Regions from separate parts of the Nonomuraea angiospora genome, predicted to be linked through region 1. Evidence: riboswitches for the same ligand, from Rfam matches in the RefSeq annotation. Region 1 holds a riboswitch; the other holds the start of a gene.
What was found. A riboswitch is a leader RNA that binds a small molecule or an ion and turns the genes downstream of it on or off. The one in region 1 is predicted to bind glycine.
Positions count from the first base shown of each region.

Region 2: another riboswitch for glycine. It lies ahead of gcvP (aminomethyl-transferring glycine dehydrogenase); the one in region 1 lies ahead of gcvT (glycine cleavage system aminomethyltransferase GcvT).

Region 1 is NZ_JADBEK010000001.1:9,734,562-9,750,095, forward strand. Features, by position in the region: gene H4W80_RS44910 (response regulator transcription factor) at 1-252, opposite strand, end outside; gene H4W80_RS44915 (sensor histidine kinase) at 266-1,438, opposite strand; gene H4W80_RS44920 (hypothetical protein) at 1,615-2,118, shown strand; gene H4W80_RS61790 (hypothetical protein) at 2,534-2,890, opposite strand; partial or broken gene H4W80_RS64795 (HNH endonuclease) at 3,041-3,154, shown strand; tRNA gene H4W80_RS44930 (tRNA-Leu) at 3,215-3,297, opposite strand; gene bcp (thioredoxin-dependent thiol peroxidase) at 3,403-3,876, opposite strand; gene H4W80_RS44940 (DUF3618 domain-containing protein) at 4,029-4,358, shown strand; gene H4W80_RS44945 (amino acid deaminase/aldolase) at 4,411-5,604, opposite strand; gene H4W80_RS44950 (DUF6286 domain-containing protein) at 5,741-6,340, shown strand; gene H4W80_RS44955 (hypothetical protein) at 6,434-6,982, shown strand; gene H4W80_RS44960 (L-serine ammonia-lyase) at 7,002-8,378, opposite strand; gene gcvH (glycine cleavage system protein GcvH) at 8,433-8,822, opposite strand; gene gcvT (glycine cleavage system aminomethyltransferase GcvT) at 8,819-9,907, opposite strand; glycine riboswitch at 10,040-10,137, opposite strand; gene H4W80_RS44975 (hypothetical protein) at 10,232-11,065, shown strand; gene H4W80_RS44980 (gamma-glutamyl-gamma-aminobutyrate hydrolase family protein) at 11,072-11,761, opposite strand; gene H4W80_RS44985 (3-oxoacyl-ACP reductase) at 11,790-12,554, opposite strand; gene H4W80_RS44990 (aldehyde dehydrogenase family protein) at 12,557-13,900, opposite strand; gene H4W80_RS44995 (glutamine synthetase family protein) at 13,910-15,280, opposite strand; gene H4W80_RS45000 (FadR/GntR family transcriptional regulator) at 15,406-15,534, shown strand, end outside.
Region 2 is NZ_JADBEK010000001.1:190,955-206,488, forward strand. Features, by position in the region: gene H4W80_RS00845 (enoyl-CoA hydratase/isomerase family protein) at 1-688, shown strand, start outside; gene H4W80_RS00850 (class I SAM-dependent methyltransferase) at 879-1,469, opposite strand; gene H4W80_RS00855 (sensor histidine kinase) at 1,598-3,190, shown strand; gene H4W80_RS00860 (response regulator) at 3,187-3,861, shown strand; gene H4W80_RS00865 (phosphoribosylanthranilate isomerase) at 3,995-4,591, shown strand; gene H4W80_RS63295 (GNAT family N-acetyltransferase) at 4,581-5,372, shown strand; gene clsA (cardiolipin synthase ClsA) at 5,657-6,238, shown strand; gene H4W80_RS00880 (sugar phosphate nucleotidyltransferase) at 6,243-8,747, shown strand; gene H4W80_RS00885 (FHA domain-containing protein) at 9,018-9,530, shown strand; gene ftsR (transcriptional regulator FtsR) at 9,604-10,230, shown strand; gene H4W80_RS00895 (bifunctional nuclease family protein) at 10,363-10,833, shown strand; gene H4W80_RS00900 (MerR family transcriptional regulator) at 10,981-11,601, shown strand; glycine riboswitch at 11,750-11,849, shown strand; gene gcvP (aminomethyl-transferring glycine dehydrogenase) at 12,018-14,855, shown strand; gene H4W80_RS00910 (tetratricopeptide repeat protein) at 15,046-15,534, shown strand, end outside.

The sequences.
Region 1 (15,534 bases):
CTCGTCGAGGTCGAACGTGGTCAGGATCAGCACCTTCGGGCCCTGGATGCGGCTGGTGGCCTCGACGCCGTCCATGACCGGCATGCGCACGTCCATGAGCACGACATCCACCTCGGTGCTCTCCAGCAGCTCCAGCGCCGCGGCGCCGTCGCCGGCCTCGGCCACCACCTCGATGTCCGGCTGGGCCGCGAGCACCATCCTGAACCCGGCGCGCAGCAGCTCCTGATCGTCGACCAGCATCACGCGAATCACCCGGCCACCTCCTCTATGCCGCCTTGACCATGGGCAACCTGGCCAGCACCTCGAACCCGCCGTCCCGCAGCGGCTCCGCCGAGACGGCGCCGCCGTACATGCCGACCCGCTCGCGCATGCCGATCAGGCCGTGGCCGCCGGCGCTCCTGGGGGCCGCCGCGCCCCGGCCGTCGTCGGTCACGCGTACGACGAGCTCGGGGCCGCTGTAGTCGATCTCCACGAGCGCCTGGACGCCGGGGCCGCCGTGCTTGAGCGCGTTCGTGAGGGCTTCCTGGACGATGCGGTAGACCGCGAGCTGCTGGCCCTCCGGCAGCTCGACGGGCGCGCCGCCGACCTGGAGCCGGGTGGGCACGGCCGAGCCGCGCACCAGGTCCTCCAGCTGGCCGAGCCCCGGCTGCGGCGTGTAGTCGGTGCTCTCCTGCTCGCCCTCGCGCAGGACGCCGACCAGCCTGCGCATCTCGGCGAGCGCGGCGCGGCCGGTCTTGGAGATGGCCCTGACGGCCTCGCGGGCCTGCTCGGGATCGGAGTCGAGGGCGTAGCCCGCGCCGTCGGCCTGCACCACCATCACGCTGACGTTGTGGGCCACGACGTCGTGCAGCTCCCTGGCGATCCTGGCGCGCTCGGCCGCGGCGGCCATCCTGGCCTGCTGGTCGCGCTCGCGCTCCGCCCGTTCCGCGCGCTCTTCGAGCCCTTCCAGGTATCGCCTGCGGGTGCTGGCGTACAGGCCGGTCAACCAGACCGTCACGGTGAAGATCGAGCCGCTGAAGAACATCCCCAAGGTAGGCGTGTCCCACCTGGCCAGGGCCAGGAACACCCCCAGCTCCGTCACCAGGCCCGCGGCCAGGCTCCAGCGGAACGAGCACCGGTACGCCACCGCCCAGAGGGCGACCAGCACGGCGAGGTTGGCGGGCAGCGGGTTGACCCCCGCCAGCCACTGCCCGAAGCTGATCAGCGCGATCACGGCGAACGAGGCGACCGCGCGCTCGCGCCAGAGCAGCGGCAGCAGCAGCGCCGCCGACAGGGCCAGATATCCGGCCACGCCGAAGTAGGGGCCGGCGGCCGTGGCCGGGGGGACGGCCGCGTACGGGATCGCCAGGATCGCGCACAGCGTGGCGAGCGGGGCGACCCGGAGGACGCCCGCCAGCTTCTCGTGGCGCCTCGACCACGCCCGCACCTTGCCGAACACACCATCACGATATGTACCGCCGTCTGACCGTTGTTCCGCCTGTAGGTGGAAGTGCGTCTACGACCCAGGTCTTACGCGGCGGGGGACTGGCGGGGGTCTTACGCCGGGCTTACGGTGACTTGGGCATTCTTGTCTCTGGGAGCGCCCCTCTTGCGGGCGAGTAAAGGGAGATCGTGATGGCGGATCATGATCGCGACGCCGGGTCGCGCGGTGAAGAGGAAGCACCGCGCGACCCGACCCCTGATGACGACCTTCACGAGTCCGGGGCGCGGAGCCGGCTGAAGTACGGCGAGGCCCCTCCGGGCCCCGGATTCACGACGCCTCTCGAGCCGCCTCGGCACCCCGACTCCTACCGGGAGTTCTTCCGGCAGAAGCAGGCCCAGGTCCTGGGCGCCGGACTCATCGGCCTCGTGATCGGCGCCCTGCTGGGCGGCACCGCCGTGGCGGTGGTCAGCGGATTCGCGCACCGGGACGAGGTGCACAGGGTGTACTGGCAGGAGCCGGACCCGATGCCCAGGCGCTTCCAGGTGCCCGAGCGCCTCGACTCCGCCTGCGAGGAGGAGGGGAAGGGCCGCGTCTTTTGCGGCTGGGTGGTGCCGAAGGCTCCGCAGTCCGTCGCTCCGCCGGCGCCGGTCCCGTTCCCTACCAGCAGCGGGCAGGTCCTCAACATGATCGAGTAGCAAACCGGGCGATTATTACAGTAAATGGTCGATCGGTGAGAACGGGCGAGATCGTTTTCGCGAAAGTGTCGGTCCCCGGCTTTATTCTGCGTCCATGTCGAACGCCGATCCAACCCCCGAAGAGCTGGCCGGATTCGTGCGCCGGGCTCGGTCGATCACCGAGGTCGTGTCCTTGCTGGGTCTGAGAAACTCCGGCGGCCGGCGGGCGAGCTTGAGCCGGAAAATAGCCGAACTCGGCATCGATACCAGCCATTTCCGTCGCATCTCGCGAAGTAAATACACTCTCCAGATCTTGACCGAGGCCGTGGCGGCGTCGACGAGTGTCTACGAAGTGCTCGATCGCCTCGAAATTCCACGTAGTGGTGGGGCGCATTCGCATATCAGCCGTCGGATCAAAGCCATGCGCATCGATGTATCACATTTCAATCGCCTTCCCGGGCATCGGGAGAGCGCGCTGCCCGAGGCGTTCGAGCGCGACGCTCTTGAAGAGGCGGCCAAGGGTGCGAAGAGCATGCGGGAAATTCTGCGGCGCCTTGGCGTGGCTGAGAGCGGGAGATCCCGGGAGGAGGTCCGTCGTCAGCTCCGAGCTTTCGACATCGCCGAACCCGCCGGCTTCCAGCGTCTCCGGCTGAATGAGCACGATGTTAGATCCGCGGCGAAAGAGTCCCGATCGGTGGCGTCGATGATGCGCCGGCTTGGCCTGCCCGTCAACGAAACGAATCGGCGGCGACTCCTTCGGCACATCGCACGCCATGGCATCGACACGGCCCACTTCGAACGCAAGATCACCAGTTCGGTGATGAGCAAGCCACGCAGAGACCCTGCCGCCGTTCTCGCGGAGCGCCCTCTTCGGACGAGCCGCACTTCAGGTGCGGTGCTGCGACGTGCCCTGGACGAGATCGGCGTGCCCGCACGTTGCGTCATGTGCGGGACCGGAGACACCTGGCAAGGGAAACCGCTGATCCTTGAAGTGGACCACATCAATGGCAATCCGCTGGACAATCGGCGAGAGAACCTGAGGCTGTTGTGCCCGAACTGCCACTCGCAGACAGCGACTTTTGCCGGGCGAAACAGAGGCCGATCCGGTGCACAGGTGTGCGGGCGGGGGGACTCGAACCCCCACGGTGTCTCCACCAACAGGACCTAAACCTGCCGCGTATGCCATTTCGCCACGCCCGCGCAGCCCCCGCCAATGCGGGCCTGACACAGTTTAGCGCTCTCAGCGGGAAAGAGGAGCGCATGTGAAGACGGGTACGGGCCCTCTGGGAGGGCCCGCCGGGGTGGTCAGCTGAGGCCGAGCTTCTTCTTGAGCCCGGCCACGTGGCCCGTGGCCTTCACGTTGTAGAGCGCCTGCTCCACCTTTCCGTCCGCGTCGATGACGAACGTCGAGCGGATGACCCCCACGACCTCCTTGCCGTACAGCTTCTTCGGGCCGTACGCGCCGTAGGCCTGATGCACGGTCAGGTCGGGGTCGGACAACAAGGGGAAGGTCAGGGCGTCACGTTCGGCGAATTTGGCAAGTTTTTCCGGTTTGTCCTTAGACACGCCGAGAACGACGAAACCCTCGGCCGTCAACTGGCCGAGGTTGTCGCGGAAGTCGCAGGCCTGCTTGGTGCAGCCGGGCGTCATCGCGGCAGGGTAGAAATAAAGGATCACCCGCTTGCCGCGGTAGGCGTCGAGCGAGACGGCCTCGCCGTCGGCGGTGGGTAGCGTGAACTCGGGCGCGGCGTCGCCGGGCGCGAGCTTGGTGTCGGTCAATTGGCCCTCCTGAGTTCCTTCCCGCCAACCTACCGGCCTGGCCGCCGTGCCGTACGGCGCGCCGACCTGACAGACTGATCAGCACCAAGAACGACGGAGCTCGCACGGCACGCGGAGCGGGCGCGGCCACGCGTGAGGCCGAGAGGAGAGCCATGGCTGACACCGATCCGGACGAGCTGGAGCGGCGGATCGCGCGGACACGCGCGGAGTTGGCGCAGACGGTGGACGCCATAGCCGACCGGGTGAGCCCCAAGCGGGTCGCCGAGCGCACGGTGTCCGACGTCAAGAGCAGGGCCACGCACTTCGTGGCGTCCGTGGGCGACGCGCTGGGGGTGACGCCGCGGCCGGTCGAAGCCGGCGACCATCCCGACGAGATGTGGGAGGAGGAGCGGCCCGACCTGGCGCCGGTGCTGATCGGGATCGGCGCGGTGCTGGTCGTGGGGGCCGCCATCGTGCTCTGGCGCCGCCGCAGGCGCCGCTGACCCGTGGGGGCTCGCCGGGGGCGGTCAGACCGCGGGGGCTGGCCGGGGGCGGTCAGAGGAAGGTCCGGCCCTCGCCCCGGTACGTGGGCACCGACTCCACCAGAGTGTCGCCGTCGATGAGGTGGAGCGCGTCGAAGCGCTCGCACATCTCGCCCGCCTTGGCGTGCCTGAACCACACCCGGTCCCCGATCCGCAGGTCCTGGGCCGCCTGGCCGAGCAGCGGGGTCTGCACCTCGCCCGCCCCCTCGTCCGGGGCGTAGCGCAGCCCGGCCGGCAGGTACGGCTGGGGCAGGCGGCTCCGGTCCGGCGTGCCCGAGGCCAGATAGCCGCCGCCGAGCACGGTCACGGTGTCCACGCTCGGGCGGCGCACCACCGGCAGCGCGAAGAGCGCGGCGGGGTGCCCGGTGAAGCGGCGGTAGAAGTCGAACAGCCTCGGGTGGAAGAAGCCGGATCCGGCCGCCACCTCCGTGATGGCCTTCTCGCGCACGGTGCGCTCGACGGACCCGGTGCCGCCGCCGTTGACGAACTCCAGGTCGGTGACCTGGCGGACGGCGTTCACGATGCGGCCGCGCCTGATGATGAGGTCCCTGGCGGAGCGGGCCTGCATGAGGCGGACGGCGCGGGTGTAGGCGGCGTTCGCGGGCGGGGCGTCGCCGACCCCGGCGATCTGGGCCTCGTACGCCATCAGCCCGGCCACCCGGAACCCGGGGCGCTTGGCGACGGCGGCGGCCAGGTCGGCGGCCCCTTCGGGCTCGCGGATCGGCGAGCGGAGCACCCCAGCCCGAAATTTCCCGCCAAAGGCGATATATCCGGCGTCGATGTCGATGCAGGTCCGGATCTCGGCCCGGGGGCTCACCCCCGCCACGGCCGCCTCAGCGAAGTCCAGGTGGGCGGTCGAGTCGATGGTCACGGTGATCTGCCTGGCCGCGTTCTCGTCCCCGGCCAGCTCGGCCAGCGCCTGCCGGTCGGCCGTCGGGTAGGCCACCAGGATGTCGGTGAACCCGTGGGAGGCCAGCCACAGCGCCTCGGGGAGCGTGAAGGCCATGATGCCGTGGAAGCCGTCCATGGCCAGGATGCGTTCGAGCACGGCGCGGCTGCGCACCGACTTGCTGGCCACCCGGATCGGCTTGCCCGCCGCCCGCCGTACGAGGTCCGCCGCGTTGGCCCGCATGGCCGCCAGATCGAGGATCGCGAACGGCGGCTCGAGGGCCGCTGTGGCGCGGTCATAGCGCTGGCGGTCGTCCATATGGGCAGCGTAACGGCATATCAGGCAAATGAATATGAGTGTTGTTCACCTTGTTGGCCGCCCCGTAATGTTCGGGCAAACGGGCGGCGGGGGCGCGGTTCCGGCCACGCGGGATCCGTGTACGTGTGTCGTTGTGATGACCACGCTTCAGCAGACAGTCACCGGCGCCGCGGTCCCCGCCCGGCACACCGGGCTGCGCCGGGCGAGCAGGGCGCTCAGGCCGGCCCGAACCCTCCCTGGAGCCCTCGTCGCGCTCACGCTGGCCGCCGGGCTGGGGGCGACGGCGGCCGAGATCGTGTCAGGGCTGCTCGGCCACCGGCTCGGCTGGGTCCCCGTGAACAAGCTGGTCGAGCTCGCGGGCAGGACCACCTGGCCAGAGCTGTTCACCGCCGCCGCGGCCATGGTGGGCGCGGGCACGATGATGCTGCTGCTGGCGATCGTGCCCGGCCAGTCGAGCCTGGTGCCGGTGGAGACGTCGGACCCGCGGATCGTCATCGGCATCACCCGCTCGGGCCTGCGCCGCACGCTCCGCGCGGCCGCCCAGCAGGTGCCGGGGGTGGACCGGGCCCGGGTACGGCTGCGCAGGAGCACCATCGAGGTCACCGTCATGACGGGGACGGAGAGCTCCGGCGCGATGCTCAGGCAGGTCGGCACGGCGGTGGGAGACCGGCTGGCGGGCGTGGGCACGCTGGGCACGGGCGAGGTCGTGGTCCGGCTGCGCAGAAAGGGAGCCTGATGCCCGAACCCACCGAGACGCTCCGGCCGCGCAGAGAGGCGGCGTGATGCCCGACGGCACCGAGACGCTCCGGCCGCGCGGAAAGGCGGCGTGATGCCCGAACGTACGGACGCGCAACGGACGCCCCCTCGCGCCAAGGGGGCCGCGATGCGGCAGTACGCGGGCAACCGCGTCGGCCTGGCCATCGTGGGCGGCACGCTGCTGGGCCTGGGCGTGTACGCCTGGCTCCGCGGCCACGGCCGCTTCTTCGACCTGCCCGCCACCGCCAAGGTCCTCCCGGCCCAGACCCGCCGGGTCCTCGCCGACGAGCCCTGGCCCCTGTGGGTGCTGGCCCTGAGCTTCCTGCTCCTGTCGCTGGTCTCGCTCCGCTGGCTCCTGCTCAGCCTCGGCTGGGGCCGCCGCGGCGCCCGCAACGGCACGGGCACCGCGATGCTCTTCGTCGGGCTGAAGGGCGTGGAAGGGCTGGGCCGGTCGGCGGTGCGGGTCACCGAGAACGGCCTGCGCGTCACCCTGACCTGCCCGTCCACCGCGGACGTGGGCGCGGTGGTGAGCAAGCTGGACCACGACATCGTCGGCAGGATCCGCCGCGAGGTCAGCGACGACGACGCCGGCACCGTCGTCCGCCTGCACGTTCGACGCTGACCCGGCCGTCAGGGCGAGGTCAGCACTCGATCACATTGACGGCCAGGCCGCCGCGTGAGGTCTCCTTGTACTTGTCCAGCATGTCCCGCCCGGTGTCCCGCATCGTCTTGATGGCACGATCCAGCGGCACGAAGTGGCGGCCGTCGCCGCGCAGGGCGATCCGGGCGGCCGTGATGGCCTTGTTGGAGGCCACCGCGTTCCGCTCGATGCACGGGATCTGGACCAGGCCGCCGATCGGGTCGCAGGTCAGGCCCAGGTTGTGTTCGATGCCGATCTCGGCCGCGTTCTCGACCTGCTCGGGCGTGCCGCCGAGGGCCTCCGTGAGGCCGGCCGAGGCCATCGAGCAGGCGGAGCCGACCTCGCCCTGGCAGCCCACCTCGGCGCCCGAGATCGAGGCGTTCTCCTTGAACAGCACGCCGATCGCGCCCGCCGTCAGCAGGAAGCGGACCACGCCCTCCTCGTCCGCGTGCGGGACGAAGCGGGTGTAGTACGTCAGCACGGCCGGGATGATGCCGGCCGCGCCGTTGGTGGGGGCGGTGACGATGCGGCCCCCGGCGGCGTTCTCCTCGTTGACCGCCAGCGCGAACAGCGCGACCCAGTCCATGGCCTGCAGCGGGTCCTTCTCCGCCGGCTCCGACTGCAGGCGGCGGTGGAGCTGGTTGGCGCGGCGCTTGACCTTGAGGCCGCCGGGCAGGACGCCCTCCTTGGAGATGCCCCGGCGCACGCACTCCGACATGACCGCCCAGAGCCGCAGCAGGCCCGAGCGGATCTCCTCCTCGGTGCGGCCGAACGCCTTCTCGTTCTCCAGCATCAGCGCCGAGATCGACAGGCCCGTGTTGGAGCAGTGCTTGAGCAGCTCCTCGCCCGTCGTGAAGGGGTAGGGCAGGACGGTGTCGTCCGGCTTGATGCGATCGGCGCCCGTGGCCTTCTCGTCCACGACGAAGCCGCCGCCCACCGAGAAGTAGACCTTCTCCCGCAGCTTCTCGCCGTCGGCGTCGTACGCGGTGAAGCGCATGCCGTTCGGGTGCTCCGGCAGCGAGATCTTGCGCTCGAAGACGAGGTGCTCGCCCACGACGAAGCGGATCTCGTGCGTCCCGTACAGCTTGACCGTGCCCGACTCGCGCATCTCGGCCAGGCGGCCGTCAATGGAGTCGACGTCGACCAGCTCGGGCTTCTCGCCGGACAGGCCGAGCAGGACCGCCTTGTCGCTGCCGTGGCCCTTGCCGGTCAGGCCGAGCGAGCCGTACAGGATGGCCTCGACCCGCGCGACCCCGGAGAGCAGGCCGTCGTCGTGCAGCCCGCGGGCGAACTTGTGCGCGGCCGCCATCGGGCCTCCCGTGTGGGAGCTCGACGGGCCGATGCCGATCTTGAAGAGGTCGAAGACGCTGATCGCCATGGATGGCGCCCTTCATGCTGGGGCCGGGGCCCCGCGTAGGGCCCCGGCAAAAGGTCAGGAATCGCCTGAGGTGAGCGCCTTGTACTCCTCGGCGGTGAGCACGTCCTCGGCGTCGCCCTCGACACGCACCCGGAACATCCAACCGTCGCCGTACGGGTCACTGTTGACCAGGCTCGGGTCGTCGACCACGGCCTGGTTCACCTCGACGACCTCACCCCCGACGGGGGTGTAGATGTCGCTCACCGACTTGGTCGACTCCACCTCGCCGACGGATTCGCCCGGCTCGACGCTCGCGCCGACTTCGGGGAGCTGCACAAAGACGACGTCACCAAGAGATTCGGCGGCGAAGGCCGTGACGCCGATGGTCACGGTGAGGCCGTCGTCGAGGCCGGCCACCCACTCGTGCTCCTTGGTGTAGCTCAGCTCGTCAGGGATGTTGCTCACTTGTTGTTCCTCCTGTAGAAGGGCAGCTCTACCAGGTCCATAGGTTCATGGCTGCCCCGGATGTCCACGGCCAGGCCTGCATCGGCGCCGGTGTCCACGTAGGCCATCGCGATGGGCCTGCCCAGGCTCTGGGAGGGCGCACCGCTGGTGACCTCGCCGACGACGGCGCCGTCTTTGGTGACCGGGTAGCCGTGACGCGGCACCCGGCGTCCCCGCGCGACCAGGCCGACGAGCCGGCGCCGGGGCTGGCCGTCCTTGACCGCCTCGAGCGCCGACCGGCCGACGAAGTCGCCCGGCTTGTCGAATTTCACCACTCTGCCCAGCCCCGCGTCGAACGGGGTCAGCTCGACGCCCAGCTCGTTGCCGTAGAGCGGCATGCCGGCCTCCAGCCTGAGGGTGTCGCGGCTGGACAGGCCGGCGGGCTTGAGGCCGTACGGCTCGCCCGCCGCCATGAGCGCGTGCCAGAGCGGCACCGCGTCCTGGTTGGCGACGAACAGCTCGAACCCGTCCTCGCCGGTGTAGCCGGTGCGGGCGATGAGCGCCTGCCGCCCGTCGACCAGGTCGGGCAGGCCCGCGTAGTACTTGAGCCCGTCGAGGTCGGCGTCGGTGAGGGTGGCGAGGATCTCCTGGGACCGGGGTCCCTGTACGGCGATCAGCGCGTACTGGTCCGACCGGTCCTCGACCAGCACGTCGTACGCTTTCGACCGCTCAATCAGCTCTTTTGCCACTTTTTCGTAGTTCGAGGCGTTTGCCACGACCATGAACTCGTCGTCGTCGAGCCGGTAGACGATGAGGTCGTCGAGGACCCCGCCCCGCTCGTTGACGATCATGGTGTATCTGGCCCGCCCGGTCGCCAGCGCCGACAGGTGGCCGACCAGCGCGTAGTCGAGCGCCTGCCCGGCCTGCGGCCCGGTCAGGAAGATCTCGCCCATGTGGGAGAGGTCGAACAGCCCGGCCGCCTGGCGAACGGCGTTGTGCTCCGCGGACTCGCTCCCGTACCGGAGCGGCATGAGCCACCCGGCGAAGTCGGTGAGCGTGGCGCCGAGGCTCTCGTGAACGTCGCGTAGCGGTGTTGATCGGGACATTTGTCGCACCTCTGGACAGGGTTGGATGCCAGGATCCTCCCCCTCTGTCATCGATGCCTGAGAGCTTCGCCCGAGTTTTGCCGGACTTTCACCTTCGGCGAGGCCCCGCGGGCCTGCTTTCCAGAGGTCACCATGAGCCGCGCGGTCCTTTGCCTTGAGAGGTTTGCGGGGAGGGCTTGCTCCTTCAGGGACCCTGACCGGCTGTCAGGGCGCTCTCCCGCACGGTTTCGCCGGTGATGCTCGTCAGCCTAGTGCCGCGATGGGGTTGTTGTCGCGTTCTGATCGCTCATGAACCACTCCGGGGGGTGGTGACGTCGTAAGGATATGAATCGGCGAACGGCGGCATTCGGCCTGCTGACCACCCTGGCCCTGGCGGGCTGCGGCGCATCGGAGGCCGCGTCCCCGACCCGTTACGAGGCCGGCGGGACGGTGCTCGAAGGCGGCGGGCACGGGCCGCAGCTGTGCATGATGGTCATGGAGTCGTCGCCACCCCAGTGCAGCGGTCTGGACATCGCCGGCTGGGACTGGAACAAAGTGGATCACGAGTCGCAGGGCGGCGTGAAGTGGGGCGAGTACCACGTCGTGGGCACCTGGGACGGCACCAGGCTGACGCTCACCGAGCCGCCGGGCGCCCCCGCCAAGGCGGCGGCCCCCGCGCACGAGGAGGACCTCACCAGCCCGTGCCCGGCGCCGGAGGGCGGCTGGCGGCCGGTCGATCCCGCCAAGGCCACGCAGCGGGCGCTGGACGAGGCGATGGCGCGGGCCGGCACGGCCCAGGAGTTCGCGGGCGCCTGGCTCGACCAGAGCTACATGAAGGGGCTCCCCGCGGAGTCGCCGGAGGCGAGCGACCCGCGGCGGCTGGTGCTCAACCTGAAGTTCACCGGCGACCTGTCCGGCCGCGAGGCGTGGATCCGCGAGGTGTGGGGCGGCGCGCTCTGCGTCAGCGGGGCGGCGCGCAGCCAGAGCGAGCTGGAGGCGATCCAGCGGCAGGTCGAGGCCGAGCTGGGCGACCGTCTCGTCTCGGCCTCCTCCAGCGTGCGGGGCAACCAGGTGACCGCGCAGGTCTGGGTGGCCACCGACGAGCTGCGCCGCGACCTGGAGGCCAGGCACGGCGCCGGAGCCGTGGTGCTGGACGGCGTGCTCAGACCGGCGGGGTGAGAGCGTTCAGCAGGCTGACACGAGCGCCTCGAAGAGGGCGCCGTCCTCGGCCGCCTCGGGGTGCCACTGCACGGCCACGGCGAAGGGGGCCGAGTCCAGCTCGACCGCCTCGATGGTGCCGTCGCCGGCGGTGGCGGTGACCGTGAGGCCGGGCGCGAGCCGGTCGACGGCCTGGTGGTGGTAGTGGGGGACGGTCACGGGCTCCGTGCCCAGCGCCTTGGCCAGGCGGCTGCCGGGGACGGGCGTGACGGGCAGCGGGCCGAACCGGCCGGGGGCGGGGGAGTGGCCGGTGTGCCCCACGACGTCGGGCAGGTGCTGGTGGAGGCTGCCGCCGAGGGCGACGTTGAGGACCTGGAGGCCGCGGCAGACGCCGAGGTACGGCAGGCCGGCGTCGAGGGCCGCCGCGACCAGCCCAAACTCCGCCTCATCCCGAAATTTGCGGATATAGCCGGTTTGATCCCCCGGCTCCTGCCCGTACCGGGCCGGGTCGACGTCCCCGCCACCGGCCAGGACCAGGCCGTCCAGGCGGCCGACGACCTGCGCGGGCTCGCCGGCCGGCGGCAGCACGACCGGCTGCCCGCCGGCGCGTACGACCTGCTCCACGTACATGTACGGCAGGAGCGCCACGGTCATGTCCCAGACCGTGAACTTCGCCGGCTCCACGTACGACGTGATGCCGATGACGGGACGCTGCACGATATGACCCCCGAGAACCAGACCAGAGCTAGAGCGGCGTGACGTAGGCGCCGGAGATGCCCCCGTCCACCAGGAACTCACTACCCGTGATGAACGACGCGTCGTCGCTGGCCAGGAACGCCACCGCCGCCGCGATCTCCGACGCCTCGGCGAAGCGCCCGACGGGGATGTGCACCAGCCGCCGCTGCGCCCGCTCCGGGTCCTTGGCGAACAGCTCCTGCAGCAGCGGCGTGTTCACCGGCCCGGGGCACAGCGCGTTCACCCTGATGCCCTCCCGGGCGAACTGCACGCCCAGCTCGCGCGACATCGCCAGCACGCCGCCCTTGGACGCGGTGTACGAGATCTGCGAGGTCGCCGACCCCATGACGGCCACGAACGACGCGGTGTTGATGATCGAGCCCTTGCCCTGCTGTCGCATGTACGGGATGGCGTGCTTGCAGCAGAGGTAGACGCTGGTCAGGTTCACCTCCTGGACCCGGCGCCAGGCGTCGATGCCGGTCTCCAGGATCGAGTCGTCGTCGGGCGGCGAGATGCCGGCGTTGTTGAAGGCGATGTCCACGCTGCCGTAGGTGTCGAAGGCGGTCCGGAACATCCTGACGACGTCGTCCTCGACGGTGACGTCGGCCTTGACGAAGAGGCCGCCGACCTCGTTCGCGGCCTTGACGCCGGCCTCCTCGTCGACGTCCACGCAGACGACCTTGGCGCCCTCCTCGGCGAACCTGCGTGCCGTGGCCAGCCCGATGCCGCTGCCCGCGCCGGTGATGACGGCCACCCGATCCTGCAAACGCTGCACTTTCACTCCCAGGAGATGAAGACGTTCTTGGTCTCGGTGAAGGCCGCCAGGGCGTCAGGGCCGAGCTCCCTGCCGAGACCGGACTGCTTGAAGCCCCCGAAGGGGGTCCAGTAGCGGACCGACGAGTGCGAGTTGACCGAGAGCGCGCCCGACTCGACGGCCCTGGCCACGCGGAGCGCCCGCCCGACGTCGCGGGTCCAGATGGAGCCGCTCAGGCCGTACGGGGTGTCGTTGGCGATGCGTACGGCCTCGGCCTCGTCCTCGAAGCGCACCACGGACACGACGGGCCCGAAGATCTCCTCGGTGAAGGCCGGGTCGGTGAGCTCCGGCGTCAGCACCGTCGGGGGGAACCAGTAGCCCCTGCCCTCGGGGCAGGATCCCTGAAGGTAGGGGGTGCCCTGGACGAAACCGCGCACCCGGTCGAGGTGTTCGGCGCTGATCAGCGGGCCCATCTCGGTGCCCTCGTCGAGCGGGTCGCCGACCTTGACGCCCCGCACGGCCGCCGCCAGGCGCTCCATGAACTCGTCGTACACCTCGGCCTGGACGAGCAGGCGGGAGCGGGCGCAGCAGTCCTGTCCCGAGTTGTCGAAGACCGCGTACGGCGCCGTACTCGCGGCCTTGCCGAGATCCGCGTCGGCGAAGACGATGTTGGCGGACTTGCCGCCCAGCTCCAGCGTGATCCGCTTGACCTGCCGCGCCGCCTTGGCGGCGATCTCCTTGCCCACCTCGGTCGAGCCGGTGAACACGATCTTCGCCACGTCCGGGTGCTCGACGAGCCGGGCCCCCGCGACCTCCCCTGCCCCAGGCAGCACCTGGAGCACCCCCTCGGGGAGGCCCGCGGCGAGGGCCAGCTCCGCCAGCCTCAGCGCGGTCAGCGGGGTCCATTCGGCCGGCTTGACGATCACCGTGTTGCCGGCCGCGAGCGCCGGGGCCACGCCCCAGGTCATGATCACCATGGGGAAGTTCCACGGCACGATGACGCCGACGACGCCCAGCGGCTCCTGGAACGTGAGGTCCACGCCGCCCGGCACCGGGATCTGCCTGCCGTGGTTGCGCTCGGGCGCGCCGGCGTAGAAGTGCAGCACGTCGCGTACGTTGCCGGCCTCCCAACGGGCGTTCCCGATCGGGTGCCCGGCGTTGGCCAGCTCCAGCCGCGCCAGCTCCTCGCCGTGCTCGTCCACCAGGTCGGCGAACCTGCGCAGCAGCCGCGCCCGGTCCCCGGGCGACACCTCGCGCCAGGTCGCGTACGCGTTCCTGGCACGCTCCACCGCCCGGTCCACCTCGGCGGCGTCGGCCAGTTCGACGTCGGCGAGGACGTCCTCCGTCGCCGGATCAACGATCTTCATGTGCTTCTTTCACATCCGCTCGAAACCACGGAACAGCTCCCAATCCGTCACCGCCGCGTCGAACGCGGCCAGCTCCACGCGCGCGTTGTTGGCATAGTGCTCGACCACGTCCTCGCCGAACGTCTCGCGGGCCAGCTTCGACCCCTCGAACAGCGCCAGCGCGTCCCGCAGCGTGTGGGGCACGCTCTCGGCGCCGGAGTCGTAGGCGTTGCCCTCGAACGCGCCCTCCAGCGGCAGCTCGTTGTCGATGCCGTGCAGCCCGGCCGCGATCAGCGCGGAGACCGCGAGGTAGGGGTTGACGTCGCCGCCCGGCACCCGGTTCTCCACGCGCAGCGACGGGCCGTGGCCGACGAGCCGGAGCGAGCAGGTGCGGTTGTCCACGCCCCACTTGACGGCCGTGGGCGCGAAGCTGCCGGGGACGTAGCGCTTGTAGGAGTTGATGTTGGGGGCGTACAGGAGGGTGAGCTCGCGCAGGCAGGCGAGCTGCCCGGCGATGAAGTGGGCGCCGAGCGGGGAGAGCCCGTGCGGCCCGTCGCCCGCCATCACCGGATCCCCGTCGCCGCCGCGCAGCGAGATGTGGATGTGGCAGGAGTTGCCCTCGCGCTGGTTGGGCTTGGCCATGAAGGTGATCGACTTGCCCTCCTGGGCGGCGATCTCCTTCGCGCCGTTCTTGTAGATGACGTGGTGGTCGCAGGTCCTGAGCGCCTCGTCGTAGCGGAAGGTGATCTCGTGCTGGCCCAGGTTGCACTCGCCCTTGGCGGACTCGACGTAGAGGCCGGCGCCCTCCATGTTCCGGCGGATCCGCCGCAGCAGCGGCTCGATGCGGGCGGTGCCGAGCAGCGAATAGTCCACGTTGTAGAGGTTGGACGGTGACATGTCCCGGTAGCCGCGCTTCCAGGCGTCCTCGTAGCTGTCGTCGTAGACGATGAACTCCAGCTCGGTGCCCACGTACGCGGCCAGCCCCCGCTCGGCGAGGCGAGTGAGCTGCCTGCGCAGGATCTGCCGGGGCGAGGCGGTCACGTCGCCGCCGCCCTCCCAGGCGAGGTCGGCCATCAGCATGGCGGTCCCCTCGTGCCAGGGCACCCTGCGCAGCGTCGCGAGGTCCGGCTTCATCACGAAGTCGCCGTAGCCGCGCTCCCAGGACGACATCGCGTAGCCGCCGACGGTGTTCATGTCCACGTCTACGGCGAGCAGGTAGTTGCACCCCTCGGAGCCGTGGTGCAGCACCTCTTCGAGGAAATAGCGGGCGGACAGCCTCTTGCCCTGCAGCCTGCCCTGCATGTCGGCGATGGCGAGGAGCACGGTGTCGATGCGCCCGAGCGCGACCTCGTCGCGCAGCTCGCTGACGGAAAGGAATCCGGTGCCCGATCTCTCGCTCACGCTGTCCCCGCTCCGATCTGGCCAGAGGCGCTTTCCCGTTGATTGGGCTAGTCTTAGACCATTGATGTGTATGGCGGGATCCGTTGTCAAGACCTGAGGACACGTTGGACGAGTCGGCGCGGTTGATGACGGTGTTGCGCCCGGTGCGGGCCGGCAACGCCTTCGAGGAGACGGTGGAACGGCTGCTCCAGGCCATCAAGCTCGGTGTGGTCCCGCCCGGCGACAAGCTCCCTCCCGAGCGCGAGCTGGCCGTA
Region 2 (15,534 bases), 9.5 Mb from region 1:
GACCGCCCACCGCGAGCTGGGCGAGATCTGGCGCGACGCCGACCGCGACGACAGCGTCAGGGCCGTCGTCGTCAGGGGAGAGGGCGAAGCGTTCTCCGCGGGCGGCGACCTGTCCATGATCGAGGACATGACCCGCGACCACGCGACCAGGCTGCGCGTGTTCGCCGAGGCCCGCGACATCGTCTACAACGTGCTCAACTGCTCCAAGCCGATCGTCTCGGCGATCCAGGGGCCGGCGGTCGGCGCGGGGCTCGCCGTGGCCCTGCTGGCCGACATCTCCGTCGCGGGCCGCACGGCGCGGATCATCGACGGGCACACCAGGCTCGGCGTCGCGGCCGGCGATCACGCGGCCATCGTGTGGCCGCTGCTGTGCGGCCTGGCCAAAGCCAAATACCACCTGCTGCTGTGCGAGCCCGTCACGGGCGAGCAGGCCGAGCGGATGGGGCTGGTCAGCCTGTGCGTGGACGACGACCAGGTGCACGACAAGGCCATGGAGATCGCGGTCAGGCTCGCCTCCGGCTCTCAGGAGGCGATCAGGCTGACCAAATACTCGCTCAACAACTGGCTGCGCCTGGCCGGACCCACGTTCGACGCGTCGCTGGCCATGGAGTTCCTCGGGTTCACGGGGCCCGACGTGGTCGAGGGTGTGCGGGCGGTGCGGGAGAAGCGGCCGCCGTCGTTCGGCTGACCCGCGGGTGTGCTTCCCCCGCGCCCGGGTAGCGGGTGCTGGACGGGGGCGGCCGGGTAGCCGCGCTGATGCCGAGGGCTTGTTCACCGAGGCCGAGAACGTTGCTCCGGGGACGAGGCAGAGACTCACCCCGGCTTGCGCGCACCACGGCCGCCTCCGCCGAACTTTTACCGCGGCTTTACGGGCCCTTTCACGGACGGGGCCGGCGCGCGTGGAAGACGAAGGCGGGCGGGGTGTTGCGCCACACCGTACGCCCCGGCACGACCTCCTCGAACCGCTCGGCCAGCAGCGCGCGGAACCGGCGCGCCGGGCTCAGCGGGATGGCGTGAATGTAGGAGAACGTCGTGAACGCCGCACCAGGGCCCATCACCGACGTCACCGCACTTAGCAGCGCATGCTGCAGCCCCTCCGGGAACGCCGCCCACGGCAACCCGCTCACCACCACGTCCGCCTGCTGCAACCCGCGCTCGGCCAGCAACTCGCCCAGCCGCGCCGCATCGGCGTTCACCACGTCCACGGCCGGGAACCGGGCCTTCAGGAGCCGCGCCATGGGCTCGTTGACCTCCACGGCCAGGTGGTGGCCACGCCCGCCCAGCCGCTGCTGGATCTCCGCCGTGAACGGGCCCGTGCCCGGGCCGAGCTCGACCACGGTCGGTTCGCCGCGCTCGGGGATCGGGGCGCAGACAGCCGAGGCCAGCCACCGCGAACTGGGCGCGACCGCCCCGATCGTGGTCGGCGCCCGGAAGAACTGGCCGAGAAAAAGTGCGGAGTCGTTGGGCATGCCCCGAACCTAAGGCAAGATCGCGGGTGGACGCTCCGTCCTCCGGGCGGATCTCCGGCCACTTGGAGGAGGCGGGGTCCTCCGCGAGGATGACCCCCGCCGACAACCTCCACGGCTACCGTTGGTCCATGCGTTGGCGTGGTTTGCCGCTGGATGTCCTGCTCGCGGTCTCAGGTGTGGGCCTGGACCTGTTGACGACGGCGCACGCGGGCGACACCAGATACCTGCCGGCCGAGATGAACATCCCGATGGCGCTGCTGGTGGGCCTGCCCATGGGGCTCGTCCGGCGCCGGCCGGTGCCCGTCGCGCTCTACCTGGCGGGGCTCCTGGCGGTGACCGACCAGCTCGAGTCGTTCACGTCCAACACGGCCCAGATCCTGGTCTGCGTGGCGCTCGGAGTCGTGGGGTACCGCTCCGGCTGGCGGGCCACCGTGCTCGCCGTGGCCGCCGCGATGGCCGCGACCGCGTTGAACATCGTCGACCCCGGCATCCCGGTCGTCATGAACACCTGGGTGTACTCGATCTTCCTGGCGGTCTTCCCGGCCGTGCTCGGGGCGTACCTGCGCGGCTCGGCGGGACCGCTGGAGGAGCGGGACGTCACGCCCGACGCGCTGCTGGCGGCCGGCGGCGTGGCGATCACCGTGCTCAGCACCTGGACCTCCTGGCACGCGGGCACCCAGCCCGTCTGGGTGGTCGGCCTGCTCGCCGTGGTCGGCGGCCTGTCGCTGGGCATCGCCCGGCGGCTGCCCGGGGTGGTGTTCCTGCTGCAGGGCGCGCTGCTCGTCTCCGCCGACACCTACCTGAACCAGGTCGTCAACACCTGCGTGATCCTCACGCTCATCGCGATCGGCGTGTTCGCGATGCGGGTGACCTCCTGGGCGTGGACGATCGTCGCCTACGCCGCCGGCTGCATGCTGACCGCGATCGCCGTCGTCGGCGAGGAGACCCAGACCACGCCGTTCCGCGTCGGGATCCTCATGACGCTGGTGGCCACGCCGATCGCCATCGGCCGCTACCTCGGCATGCGGCAGGCCGCGGCGGCGGCCGAACGGCTGCGCGCCGAGGAGGCGGCCCGCGCCGCCGTCGCCCAGGTGCGCGCCGACCAGCTCGCCGAGCGCGAGCGCATCGCCCGCGACGTCCACGACATCGTGGCCCACCACGTGGGCGCCATGGTCCTGCGGGCCAGCGCCGCCCGCTACACCGCCCCCGACGGCCCCGTCGCCGACGCCCTCACCGACATCCGCGAGACGGGACACCAGGTGCTGCAGGACCTGCGCGACCTGCTCGACCTGCTGCGCGACCCCGAACGCCAGCCCGACCTGCTGGCCAACCCCGCCGACGTGGTCCGCGAGTCCGCCGAACGCATGGCCGCCGCCGGGCTCGTCGTCGACCTCGAACTCGACCCCGCCACCGACCGGGCGCCCCTCATCGCCAGGGCCTCCGCCGCCCGCATCGTCCAGGAAGGACTCACGAACGTGCTCAAACACGCCGGCCCCGGCACCCAGGTCCGGGTCAGCGTCACCCCCTCGGCGGAGGGGCTGTCCGTACGGATCCGCAACGGCCGCCCGCCCACCGTCGTCGAGCGCCTGCCCTCGTCCGGGCGCGGCCTGGCCGGCATGCGCGAACGCGTCCGCACCCTCGGCGGCACCCTCACCGCCGGGCCCGACGGCGAGGGCGGCTGGCTCCTGGCCGCCAGCCTCCCCGCCAGGAGCGTCGCATGATCCGCGTGCTGGTGGCCGACGACCAGGCGCTCGTACGGGCGGGCGTGCGGATGCTGCTGCAGGCCACGGGCGACATGGAGGTCGTGGGGGAGGCCGTGGACGGGGCCGAGGCGGTCCGCCTGGCCGAGCGCCACCTGCCCGACGTGATCCTCATGGACCTGCGCATGCCCAGGGTCGACGGGCTGGAGGCGATCAAACGCGTGCTCGCGGCCCGGCCGGGCGCCCGGATCGTGGTGCTGACGACGTTCGCGGAGGACGCCAACGTGTACGCGGCGCTGCGGGCCGGCGCCGTCGGATTCCTGGTCAAGGACGACGAACCCGAGCGCATGGTGGACGCCGTACGCCGGGCGGCGGCGGGGGAGCAGCTCCTGGCGCCGTCGGTGCTGCGGCGGGTCGTGGAGCGGTTCCTGGACGCCGAGGAGCAGGCCGCCGCGCCCCCGCCCGCCGGGCTGACCGAACGCGAGCTGGAGGTGCTCGCCCTGGTCGGCACCGGGCTGTCCAACGCGGAGATCGCGGAGGAGCTGCACGTGGGCGTGACGACGGTCAAGACCCACATCGCGGCGGCCATGGAGAAGCTGGGGCTGCGCAACCGCATCCAGGCCGCCGTCGTGGCCCACCGCACCGGCCTCGTGGACGCCTCCTTCCGCCCCGTACGCCTGCCGCGCCCCTGACCCCGCCCGGCCGTCCTCTGTCCCCGGACGGGGAGGGCCGCTCGTCCGCCGGACGGGGGAGGGCCGCTCATCCTCCGGGCGGACCGGCCCGGCATGGTCACCGGTGGCCCCCGCCGCCGCTAGGGTCGGGGGTGTGGTGTATGTGAAGATCTGCGGGTTGAGCGAGCCCGAGCATGTGACCACCGCCGTGGAGGCGGGCGCGGACGCGATCGGGTTCGTCATGACCCGGAGCCCGCGCAGGATCGCGCCCGAGCGGGCCGCGGAGCTGGCCGCGCTGGTGCCCGCCCACGTGCTGACCGTGGGGGTGTTCCGCGGTGAGGACCCTGACACGGTGCGCGCGGCGGCGCTGGCCTCCGGCGTACGGGCCATCCAGCTGCACGGCAAGCACCCGCACGGCGACTTCACCGCGCTCAAGGACCTCGGCCTGCGGCTGATCAGGGCCGTCGACGCGGAGGCCGACCTGCGCTGCGGGGCCTACGACGAGGACCTGCTCCTCGTGGACGCGCCGCACGCCGGCTCCGGGCAGGCGTGGGACTGGGCGGCCGTCCGCGGCCGCGCGTCGGGCCAGTGGCTGCTGGCCGGCGGCCTGTCCCCGTCGAACGTCACGGAGGCGATCGCGGCGGCCGCCCCGTGGGGCGTCGACGTGTCCAGCGGCGTGGAGACCTCGCCCGGCGTGAAGGACCCGGCGCTCATCCGGGCGTTCCTCGAGACGGCGCGGCGTGCCGGCTGAGCTCGCTCTGGACCTGGCGCGCGCGGTGGGCTTCCAGCACGCCTTCGCGCGCCGCAGGGCGCCGCGCGAGGTGACCGTGCCGGGCGGGTTCGCGGTGCTCGACGACCGCTATCCCGGCTCCCACGACGACAACAAGCTCATCGCCGGCCACGGGCCGGTCCCGGCGACGCGGCAGGAGGCCCGGGAGGCGGCCGAGCGGCTGCTGCGGGCCGCCGACGAGGTGCTCGCGCAGCGGGAGCACCGGCTGGTGTGCGTGGACGACGACCGGCTCGGCACGGCGCTCGCGCCCGCCTTCCTCGCCGCCGGCTATGAGCACGAGACAAACCTGATCATGGCCTTCCGCGGCCCCACCCCGCCCGGCTCCGTGGCCGCCGAGAAGCTCTCCGTGACCGAGCTGCTGCCGGTGCTGCGGCGCGACTGGCGCCACACGCTGCCGCAGGCGCCGGACGAGGTGATCGACGGGCTCGCCCGGCGCGTGGAGGGCCGGCTGCGCGGCGCCGACGCGGTGAGCTTCTGGGGGGTACGCGCCCCCGGCGGGGAGATCGCCGCCAGGGCCGACCTGTACGAGCACGAGGGCGTCGCCCAGATAGAGAGCGTCTTCACCGGTGCGGACCATCGGGGCGAGGGGCACGCGCGCGCCCTCATGACCGCGCTGCTCGCGCAGGCGGCGCAGGCCGAGCTGATCTTCCTGGTGGCCGACGCGGCAGACTGGCCGAAGGACTTCTACGCCAGGCTCGGCTTCGAGGAGCTGGGCCGCACCCACGCCTTCCTCCGCACCTGACCACCCCGGCCCGGGCGCTCGCCCGCCTCCTTCGCGGCTCGGCGGCGGCCTTCGCGCGCGCCCTGGCGCCTGGGGGACCTCCCGCGATGCCGGGGTGTCCGACCCCGTGCTCCCTGGCGCCTGGGGGACCTCCCGCGACGCCGGCGTGTCCAACCCCGTGGCCCCGCGGGGACCAGGGCGTCTGAGCGGGTGCCAGGAGTCGCCTGGCGTGGGCGGGAAGGGGGGAAATGTGAGCGCCCCATGCGGGGCCGCTGTGTCAGAGTTCCACGCAGTAGGGTCTGCTCGTGAGCGAAACTTCCGCCGAGGACCGGATCTGGACGGTTCCCAACCTGCTGAGCTTCCTGCGACTCCTCGGCGTCCCCGTCTTCCTCTGGCTGGTTCTCGGGCCCAAGGCGGACGGATGGGCCATCGCGATCCTCGCGGTGGCCGGTTTCACGGACTGGCTCGACGGGAAGATCGCTCGCGCCTTCAACCAGACCAGCAGGCTCGGCCGGATCATCGACCCCGCGGCCGACAAGCTCTACGTCTTCGCCACCATCATCGGCCTGCTGCTACGCGACGTCATCCCGTGGTGGCTGGTCGTGGTCATCCTGGGGCGTGAACTCTTCGTCGCCTGTTTCATCCCCGTACTTCGCAAACATGGCTACAAGGCACTTCAGGTGCATTACCTGGGCAAGGCTGCCATGTTCAACCTCATGTACGCCTTCCCTCTCCTCTTCCTTGCCTCCCACGCGGGGTGGTATGCCGATATAGCACGAATTGTCGGGTGGGCATTCGCGCTTTGGGGAACAGGCCTGTACTGGTGGGCAGGCGTGCTGTATGGGGTGCAGGTGCTCCAACTCGCAACCTCGGCCAAAAAGGAGTGATCGGGTGAAGGCGGTCGTCATGGCAGGCGGAGAGGGAACTCGGCTGCGTCCCATGACCGCCAACCAGCCCAAACCCCTGCTACCGGTGGTCAACCGCCCGATCATGGAGCACGTGCTGCGCCTGCTGAAGCGCCACGGCATCACCGAGACGGTGGTCACGCTCCAGTTCCTGGCGGCGCTCGTGCGCAACTACTTCGGCGACGGCGACGAGCTGGGCATGAGCCTCCAGTACGCCACCGAGGACGTGCCCCTCGGCACGGCGGGCAGCGTCAAGAACGCCGAGGACCGGCTCCGCGACGACCGTTTTCTGGTGATCTCCGGCGACGCCCTGACAGATATCGATTTAACCGACATGATCCGGTTTCATCGTGAAAATTCGGCACTTGTGACAATCGGTCTCAAGCGCGTGCCGAACCCCCTCGAATTCGGGATCATCATCGTGGACGACGGGGGGCGCGTTCAGCGCTTTCTCGAGAAGCCCACCTGGGGCCAGGTCTTCTCCGACACCGTCAACACCGGCATCTACATCATGGAGCCCGAGGTCCTCGACGCCGTCGCCGCGGGCGAGCCCGTCGACTGGTCCTCCGACGTCTTCCCCGCCCTCCTCGACCGCGGCGCCGCCATCTACGGCTACGTGGCCGACGGCTACTGGGAGGACGTCGGCACCCACGACAGCTATCTCAAGGCCCAGGCCGACGCCCTGTCCGGCCGGGTCAACCTGGAGATCGGGGGTTTCGAGCTCTCGCCGGGCGTCTGGGTCGCCGACTCGGCCTCGGTCGACCCCGACGCCGTGCTCAAGGGCCCGCTGCTCATCGGCGACTACGCCAAGGTCGAGGCGGGCGCGGAGCTGCGCGAGTACACCGTGCTCGGCAACAACGCCGTCGTCCGCGAGGGCGCCTTCCTGCACCGCGCGGTCGTCCACGACAACGTCTACCTCGGCCCCGGCGCCCACCTGCGCGGCTGCGTGGTCGGCAAGAGCACCGACATCATGGCCGGCGCCCGCATCGAGGAGAACGCCGTCATCGGCGACGAGTGCGTCATCGAGCCCGAGGCGTACGTCACCAGCGGCGTCAAGGTCTACCCGTTCAAGACCATCGAGGCCGGCGCGGTCGTCAACACCAGCGTCATCTGGGAGTCGCGCGGCCAGCGCAACCTGTTCGGCCCCAGGGGCGTCAGCGGCCTGGTCAACGTCGAGATCACCGCCGAGCTGTGCGTCCGGCTGGCCAGCGCGTACGCCACCACCCTCAAGAAGGGCGAGTACGTCGTCACCTCCCGCGACTGCTCCCTGGCCGCCAGGGCGCTCAAGCGGGCCGTCATCGGCGCGCTCACCGCGGGCGCGATCAACGTCCTGGACCTGGAGGCGGCCCCGCTGCCGGTCACGCGCTTCCACACGGCCCGCGAGTCGGCCGCGGGCGGCATCACCCTGCGCACCACCCCGGGCGACCCGCAGAGCGTGGACATCGTGATCATGGACGGCCGCGGCGCCGACCTGCCGCCGGCCGCCCAGCGCAAGCTGGAGCGGGTCTTCTCCCGGCAGGAGTTCCGGCGCGCGTTCCCGGGGGAGATCGCCGAGCTGACGTATCCGGCCAGGGCCGTCGAGGACTACACCCACGAGCTGCTGCGCCACGTGGACGTGGGCGACGTCAGGGACATGAAGGTCGTCGTGGACTGCGCGGGGGGCACCTCCTCGCTGGTGCTGCCCACGCTGCTCGGCCGGGTCGGGGTCGAGGTGCTCACCGTCAACGCCCGCCTCGACGACGTCTCGCCCACCGAGACGCTCGCCGAGCGCCGCCGCGACCTGCAGCGCCTGTCGGAGCTGGTCAGCTCGTCGCGGGCGGCGTTCGGGGTCCGGTTCGACCCGGTCGGCGAGCGCATCGCCCTGGTGGACGAGATGGGCCAGCTCATCAACGACGAACGCTCCCTGCTCGTCGTGCTCGACCTCGTCGCCGCCGAGCGCAGGGGCGGCCAGGTGGCCCTGCCGGTCACCACGACCAGGGTCGCCGAGCAGGTCTGCCGCTTCCACGGCGTACAGGTGCAGTGGACCTCCACCGCGCTCGACGCCCTCACCTCGGCCGCCGCCGGCCCCGACATGATCTTCGCGGCGGACGGGCGCGGCGGCTTCGTGGTGCCGGAGTTCAGCCCGGCCATCGACGGGCTGGCCTCGTTCATGCGCCTGCTCGGGCTGGTGGCCCGCACCCGCCTGTCGCTCAGCCAGATCGACGCCAGGATTCCCGAGGTCAAGATGCTCAAGCGCGCGATCCCCACGCCGTGGGCGGCCAAGGGGGCCGTCATGCGCTCGGTCATCGAGGCGGCGGAGGCCGAGCACGAGGGCCGGCGCATCGACACCACCGACGGCGTGCGGGTGGCCCACGACGACGGGAGCTGGGTGCTCGTGCTGCCCGCCGCCAGCGAGCCCGTGACCGACCTGTGGGCCGAGGCGGGCGACATGGACGGCGCCCAGGCCCTGCTCGAACGGTGGGCCCGCATCGTGGAGCAGGCCGCCATGTGAACAATGGTCGCGGAGAGTGAGGAAAAAGCCATTGCGCTTGACGCACCCAGACAGTGCCGCAAGATCGTAATGTAGAAACGCGCGGCGGCATGGACCACGGGGCGGAAGCGGCGGTAACTTTGTCTGCGTCCAAACCACAGTCCAGTGCCCCGCCTTGACCTTTGCCGCTGATCAGCGTATGTTGCGGCATTCGCAAACTTGAAAAAGCGAAGCGAGGCGCGTCTTTGAGCACCGTCGCCGCGTCTTCGCGGTAGGAGGCCGAGCCGATCGATGCCGAGCGTCTACTGCACGCAGTGCGGGCACGCCAACCCCGAGGATGCCCGTTTCTGTTCCCGCTGTGGGTCACCGCTGGCCAGACCCGAGGTCTCCGGGGACACCACGTCGACGATCTCCATCGCGGGAATCGAGGCATACGAGGCTGAGGCAGGCGACATGCTCCTGGCGGAGCGGGCTCTGGTCGAGCAGTTGCCGCCCGGCACGGCGCTGCTCACGGTGACCAGGGGCCCCAACCAGGGCAGCCGTTTCCGGCTGGACAAAAACCTCACCACGACCGGCCGCCATCCGGAGAGTGACATCTTCCTCGACGACATCACGGTCTCCCGCCGCCACGTCGAGTTCTACCGCCACCCCGGCGGTCAGTTCTCCGTGCGCGACGTGGGCAGCCTCAACGGCACCTACGTCAACAGGGAACGCATCGAGGAGGTTCCCCTGCACTCCGGAGACGAGGTGCAGATCGGCAAGTTCCGCCTCGTCTTCCTGATGCGGACCCACGCCGGCGCATGAGCGAGCCGAACGAGCGAATCGTGGTGGTGCCGTCCCGGGAGGTCATATGACCTCCCAGGCGGCACGCTCTCACATGAGCATCGGGGAGGTGCTCGCGCTCCTGCAGGGCGAGTTCCCCGATGTGACGATCTCCAAGATCCGCTTCCTGGAGGGTGAGGGGCTGATCGAGCCCGAGCGCAGCCCGTCCGGCTACCGCAAGTTCACTCACCTGCACGTGGAGCAGCTGCGCTTCATCCTGCGCGAGCAGCGCGACCATTACCTGCCGCTGCGGGTGATCAAGGACAGGATGGCCGAGAGCTTCGGCCGCCCGCGCGCCGTACAGGAGAAGACGGAGGTCCGGCTCAGCCGGGCCGAGCTGCTCGAGGCGGCGGAGATCGACGAGGAGACGCTCACCGAGCTGGAGGACTACGGCCTGCTCGCCCCCGTGGCCAGGCGCTACGACGAGGAGGCCCTCAACGTGGCCCGCAGCGTCGGCGCGCTGGCCCGCTTCGGCCTGCACGCCCGCCACCTGCGGGCGGTCAAGGCCGCGGCCGAGCGCGAGTGCGGGCTCGTCGAGCAGGCCGTGGCCCCCATACTCAAACGGCGGGCCCCCGGCGCCATCGGGGAGGCCGACGAGGTCGCCAGGGAGCTTTCCACTCTCCTGCTCGACCTGCACGCATCCCTTGTGCGGTCGGGGATCCGGTCCGTGCTCGGGCGTTGAGACCCTGGCGAGCTGGGAGGCGGAGGCGCATTCCATGCCCGCCGGGTGTTACGTTGAATTGCAGTAGCCAGTCAGCAGTAGCGACCCGCAAATAGCTGTGCCGGGTGACCGGTCAGGAATACGGAGCAGCCCGTGTTGCAGATGGAGGTCGTGGGCGTTCGAGTTGAAATGCCCACAAATCAGCCGATCGTCTTGCTCAAGGAGGCACACGGGGAGCGGTTCCTTCCTATATGGATTGGCATGACCGAGGCGACGGCCATCGCCCTGGCCCAGGCGGAGGAGCCACCGCCGCGGCCGCTCACCCACGACCTCTTCCGAGACGTGCTGAGCGCTCTGGGCGTCGGCCTGCGAGCGGTCAACATCGTCGCCCTGCGCGACGGCATCTTCTTCGCCGACCTGGTGTTCTCCAACGGCGTGGAGGTGAGCGCGCGGCCGTCCGACTCGATCGCGCTCGCCCTGCGCACCGGAGCGCGCATCTTCGCCAGCGAGGAGGTCGTCCAGGAGGCCGGGGTGATCATCCCGGACGACCAGGAAGACGAGGTGGAGAAGTTCAGGGAGTTCCTTGACACGATCACTCCCGAAGACTTCGGCAGGGCGGGGTAGGTATTTCGGTGCATTTACGCTTCACGACGCGCCGAGCCGGATCGTTGACTGAGCATGGTCACGGTCCTACGGTGCAAGTGAAACCCGTGGTCGCCCTTTACGAACCCCCAGATCAGGCCGCGGGATGAGAGAAAGCCGGAGGTCCGCGTGGCGGTCAGCAGCGGCGAGGGAAAGACGGCCGGCCAGGAAGATCCGGTTCGGCGCGAGAGCGCGCGGCAGCGTGCCGGAGAGCAGGGCCTGCTCTTCGACGAACAGCCGGCGTCGCTGCCGGCGGACATCGGATACCGCGGGCCCACGGCCTGCGCGGCGGCCGGCATCACCTACCGGCAGCTCGACTACTGGGCGCGCACGGGCCTGGTGGAGCCCACGATAAGAGCCGCGCAGGGCTCGGGCTCCCAGCGGCTCTACAGCTTCCGCGACATCCTGGTGCTCAAGGTCGTCAAGCGGCTCCTCGACACCGGGGTGTCGCTGCAGCAGATCCGTACGGCCGTGCAGCACCTGCGTGACCGCGGGGTCGCCGACCTCGCGCAGATCACGCTCATGAGCGACGGCGTCAGTGTCTACGAGTGCACCTCGGCCGACGAGGTGATAGACCTGCTCCAGGGCGGTCAGGGCGTGTTCGGCATCGCGCTCGGCCGGGTCTGGCGAGAGGTCGAGGGCTCCCTCGCGGAGCTGCCGGGGGAACGGGCGGCGGTCGAGGACACCGTCCCGGCCGATCACCCCGCTGACGAGCTCGCCCGCCGTCGCCGCGCGCGACGCCTCGGCTAGCACACCCCTTCCTGCCATGGGCCGCCGGGCGCGGCCCATCGGGCAATCCGGGCAATCCGGGCAATCCACGGGGCAATCCGCGCATAACGCATCACCGGGGAAATTCATGCGTAACGCGGAGGGTTGTAATCTATGACAGCAAGGCTGACGACCCCGTGCGGGAGAGTCCCTGGGGCCCGCGGGTCTCAGGGCGCCGAAGGAGCAACCCTCCCCGGAATCTCTCAGGCACCCTGTACCGCTCGGGTGAGGCAACTCTGGAAAGCAGGCGCACCTGCCAGGCGCGCCTCACCGACGGTGCAAGCCCCAGTCCCGGGGTGAAGCTCTCAGGTCGCGGCGTCGCCGCGCTGACAGAGGGGGAGATCCGGCATTCGCCCGCGCCACGGCGCCGGTCTCCATAGCCTCGGGAGGCACCGTCCATGACCGACCTATCAGCTCCGCCGTTCTCGTCCAGGCACATCGGCCCGTCCGCGGCCGAGCAGCAGCGCATGCTCGAGGCCGTGGGCTTCGAATCCGTGGCGGATCTGGTGGCCGTGGCCGTCCCCGAGGCCATCAGGGCCAAGGACCGGCTGCAACTGCCCGCCGCGGTCGGTGAGGCCGAGGCCATCGCCGAGCTGCGCGCCCTGGCCGGGCGCAACCGCGTGCTCACCTCCATGATCGGCCTGGGCTACCACGACACGATCACGCCCGCCGTCATCCGGCGCAACCTGCTGGAGAACCCGGGCTGGTACACGGCCTACACCCCGTACCAGCCGGAGATCTCACAGGGCCGCCTCGAGGCGCTGCTGAACTTCCAGACCGTCGTCTCCGACCTGACGGGCCTGCCCGTCGCGGGCGCCTCCCTCCTCGACGAGGCCACGGCCGCCGCCGAGGCGATGACCCTGGCCCGCCGCTCGGGCAAGTCCAAGAGCAACGTGTTCGTGGTGGACGCCGACGCGCTGCCGCAGACCAAGGCCGTGCTCGCCACCAGGGCCGAGCCCCTGGGCATCACGCTGGTGGAGCACTCCCTCGAGGGCGAGCTGCCCGAGTGCTTCGGCGTGCTCGTCCAGTACCCGGGCGCTTCCGGGCGGCTGCGCGACTTCCGCGCCGTGGCCGCCGCCGCGCACGAGGCGGGCGCGCTCGTCGTGGCCGCCGCCGACCTGCTGGCCCTCACCCTGGTCGCCGCGCCCGGCGAGCTGGGCGCCGACATCGCGATCGGGTCCTCGCAGCGCTTCGGGGTGCCGTTCGGGTTCGGCGGGCCGCACGCGGCCTACATGTCCGTACGCGAGGGCCTGCAGCGCCAGCTCCCCGGCCGCCTGGTGGGCGTGTCGGTGGACGCCGACGGCGACCCCGCCTACCGGCTGGCCCTGCAGACCCGCGAGCAGCACATCCGCCGCGAGAAGGCCACCAGCAACATCTGCACCGCGCAGGTGCTGCTCGCCGTCATCGCGAGCATGTACGCCGTCTACCACGGCCCCGAGGGGCTGCGCCGGATCGCCCACCGGGTCCACCGGCACGCCGTGGCCCTGGCCGGCGGGCTGCGCCAGGCGGGCCTGGAGGTCGTGCACCGCGAGTTCTTCGACACCGTGCTCGTCCGCGTGCCCGGCCGGGCCGCCGAGGTGGTCGCCGCCGCCGTCGAGCACGGCGTGAACCTCTGGCGGGTGGACGACGACCACGTGTCGATCTCCTGCGACGAGAAGACCGGCGCCGCCGAGGTCGCCAAGGTGTGGGCCGCCTTTGGCGTCGAGGGCGGCGTCGAGGGCGGCGACGTGGCTCTCGACGAGGACGCGCTGCCCGCCGCGCTGGTGCGCGAGTCCGGCTACCTCGCCCACCCGGTCTTCCACAGCCACCGCTCCGAGACCGCCATGCTGCGCTACCTGCGCAAGCTGCAGGACAAGGACATCGCGCTCGACCGCTCCATGATCCCGCTCGGCTCCTGCACCATGAAGCTGAACGCGACCACCGAGATGGAGCCGATCACCTGGCCCGAGTTCGCCGCGATCCACCCGTACGCGCCGGACGACCAGGCCGAGGGCTACCGCGAGCTGATCGGCACGCTGGAGGGCTGGCTGGCCGAGGTGACCGGCTACGACCGCGTCTCCATCCAGCCGAACGCCGGCTCCCAGGGCGAGTTCGCCGGGCTGCTGGCCATCCGCGCCTACCACCGTGCCAACGGCCACGGCGAGCGCGACGTCTGCCTCATCCCGTCCTCCGCCCACGGCACCAACGCCGCCAGCGCGGTCATGGCCGGCATGCGGGTCGTGGTCGTGGCCTGCGACGCCGACGGCAACGTGGACCTGGCCGACCTCGACGCCAAGATCGCCAAGCACCGTGACGCGCTGGCCGCGATCATGGTGACGTACCCCTCGACGCACGGTGTGTACGAGGAGACGATCACCGAGGTGTGCGCCAAGGTGCACGAGGCCGGCGGCCAGGTCTACGTGGACGGGGCCAACCTCAACGCGCTGGTCGGGCTGGCCAAGCCCGGCGAGTTCGGGGCCGACGTGTCCCACCTCAACCTGCACAAGACGTTCTGCATCCCGCACGGCGGCGGCGGTCCGGGCGTCGGCCCCGTCGCGGTCCGCGGCCACCTGGCGGCCTTCCTGCCCGGGCACCCGCTGCACAACGGCACGCCGGTGGGCCCCGTCTCGGCGGCCCCGTACGGCTCGGCCGGCATCCTGCCGATCTCCTGGGCGTATATCAGGATGATGGGCTCCGAGGGGCTCACGGCGGCCACCGAGCAGGCCATCCTGTCGGCCAACTACCTGGCCAGGCGCCTCGCCCCGCACTACCCCGTGCTCTACACGGGGCGCGGCGGGCTGGTGGCCCACGAGTGCATCGTCGACCTGCGGCAGATCACCAAGGAGACCGGGGTCACCGTGGACGACGTGGCCAAGCGGCTGATCGACTACGGCTTCCACGCGCCGACCATGTCCTTCCCCGTGGCGGGGACGCTGATGATCGAGCCGACCGAGAGCGAGGACCTCGGGGAGCTCGACCGGTTCGTGGAGGCGCTGGTCGCCATCCGCGGCGAGATCGACAAGGTGGCGTCGGGGGCCTACGACGCGGCGGACAACCCGCTGCGCAACGCGCCCCACACGGCCGAGTCGGTCAGCGCCGACGAGTGGACCCACCCGTACCCGCGCAGCGAGGCCGCCTATCCGCTGCCGTCGTTGCGGGACGGGAAGTACTGGGTGCCGGTGCGCCGGATCGACCAGGCCTACGGCGACCGGAACCTGGTGTGCTCCTGCCCGCCGCTGGAGGCGTACGAGGACTAGGAGCCTGGCGGCGTGGGTCCTCGTCGCTTCGCGTACGAGGACTAGGAGCGACTAGGAGCCTGGCGGGGTGGCCTTCGGCGCCTGCCGCTGAGCAGGCGTCCGAAGCCGGTCAGTCCTTCCGCGTCAACTGAGCAGACATGATCGCCAGAAATGGTTAGGCTCGGTGCGACTGTCGCCAGAAGGAGCTCTCTTGACGTCCTCAGAGCTGGAGACCCCGCCCCTCGACGCCGCCCGCCGCCTGGCCGAACGCGGTGATCTCGACGGCGCCGCCGCCATACTCGCCGAGCTGGTCGCCGACCCCCACGGCCCGGACCGGGCCCAGGCCGCGGTGGGGCTCGCCGTGGTGCTGGAGGAGCGCGGCGACGTCGAGGCCGCCAGGGCCGCCGCCCGGACCGCGCTGGCCACCGGGCACCCCGAGTACGCCGCCCAGGCCGCCTGCCACCTGGCCCAGGGGTTCGAGCGGGAGGGCCGCGCCGAGCAGGCCAGGGCCGCCTGGCAGGCCGTCCTGGGGGTCGGCACGGCCGCGTACGTGCCGCTGGCCCACCTCGCGCTGGCCCGCCTGGCGACGGCGGCCGGCGACCTGGACGAGGCCGAGAAGGAGCTGCGGGCCGCCATGGAGAGCGGCGACCCGGGCGTCGGCGCGCGGGCGGCCCAGGAGCTGGCCGGCCTGCTGCTGGAG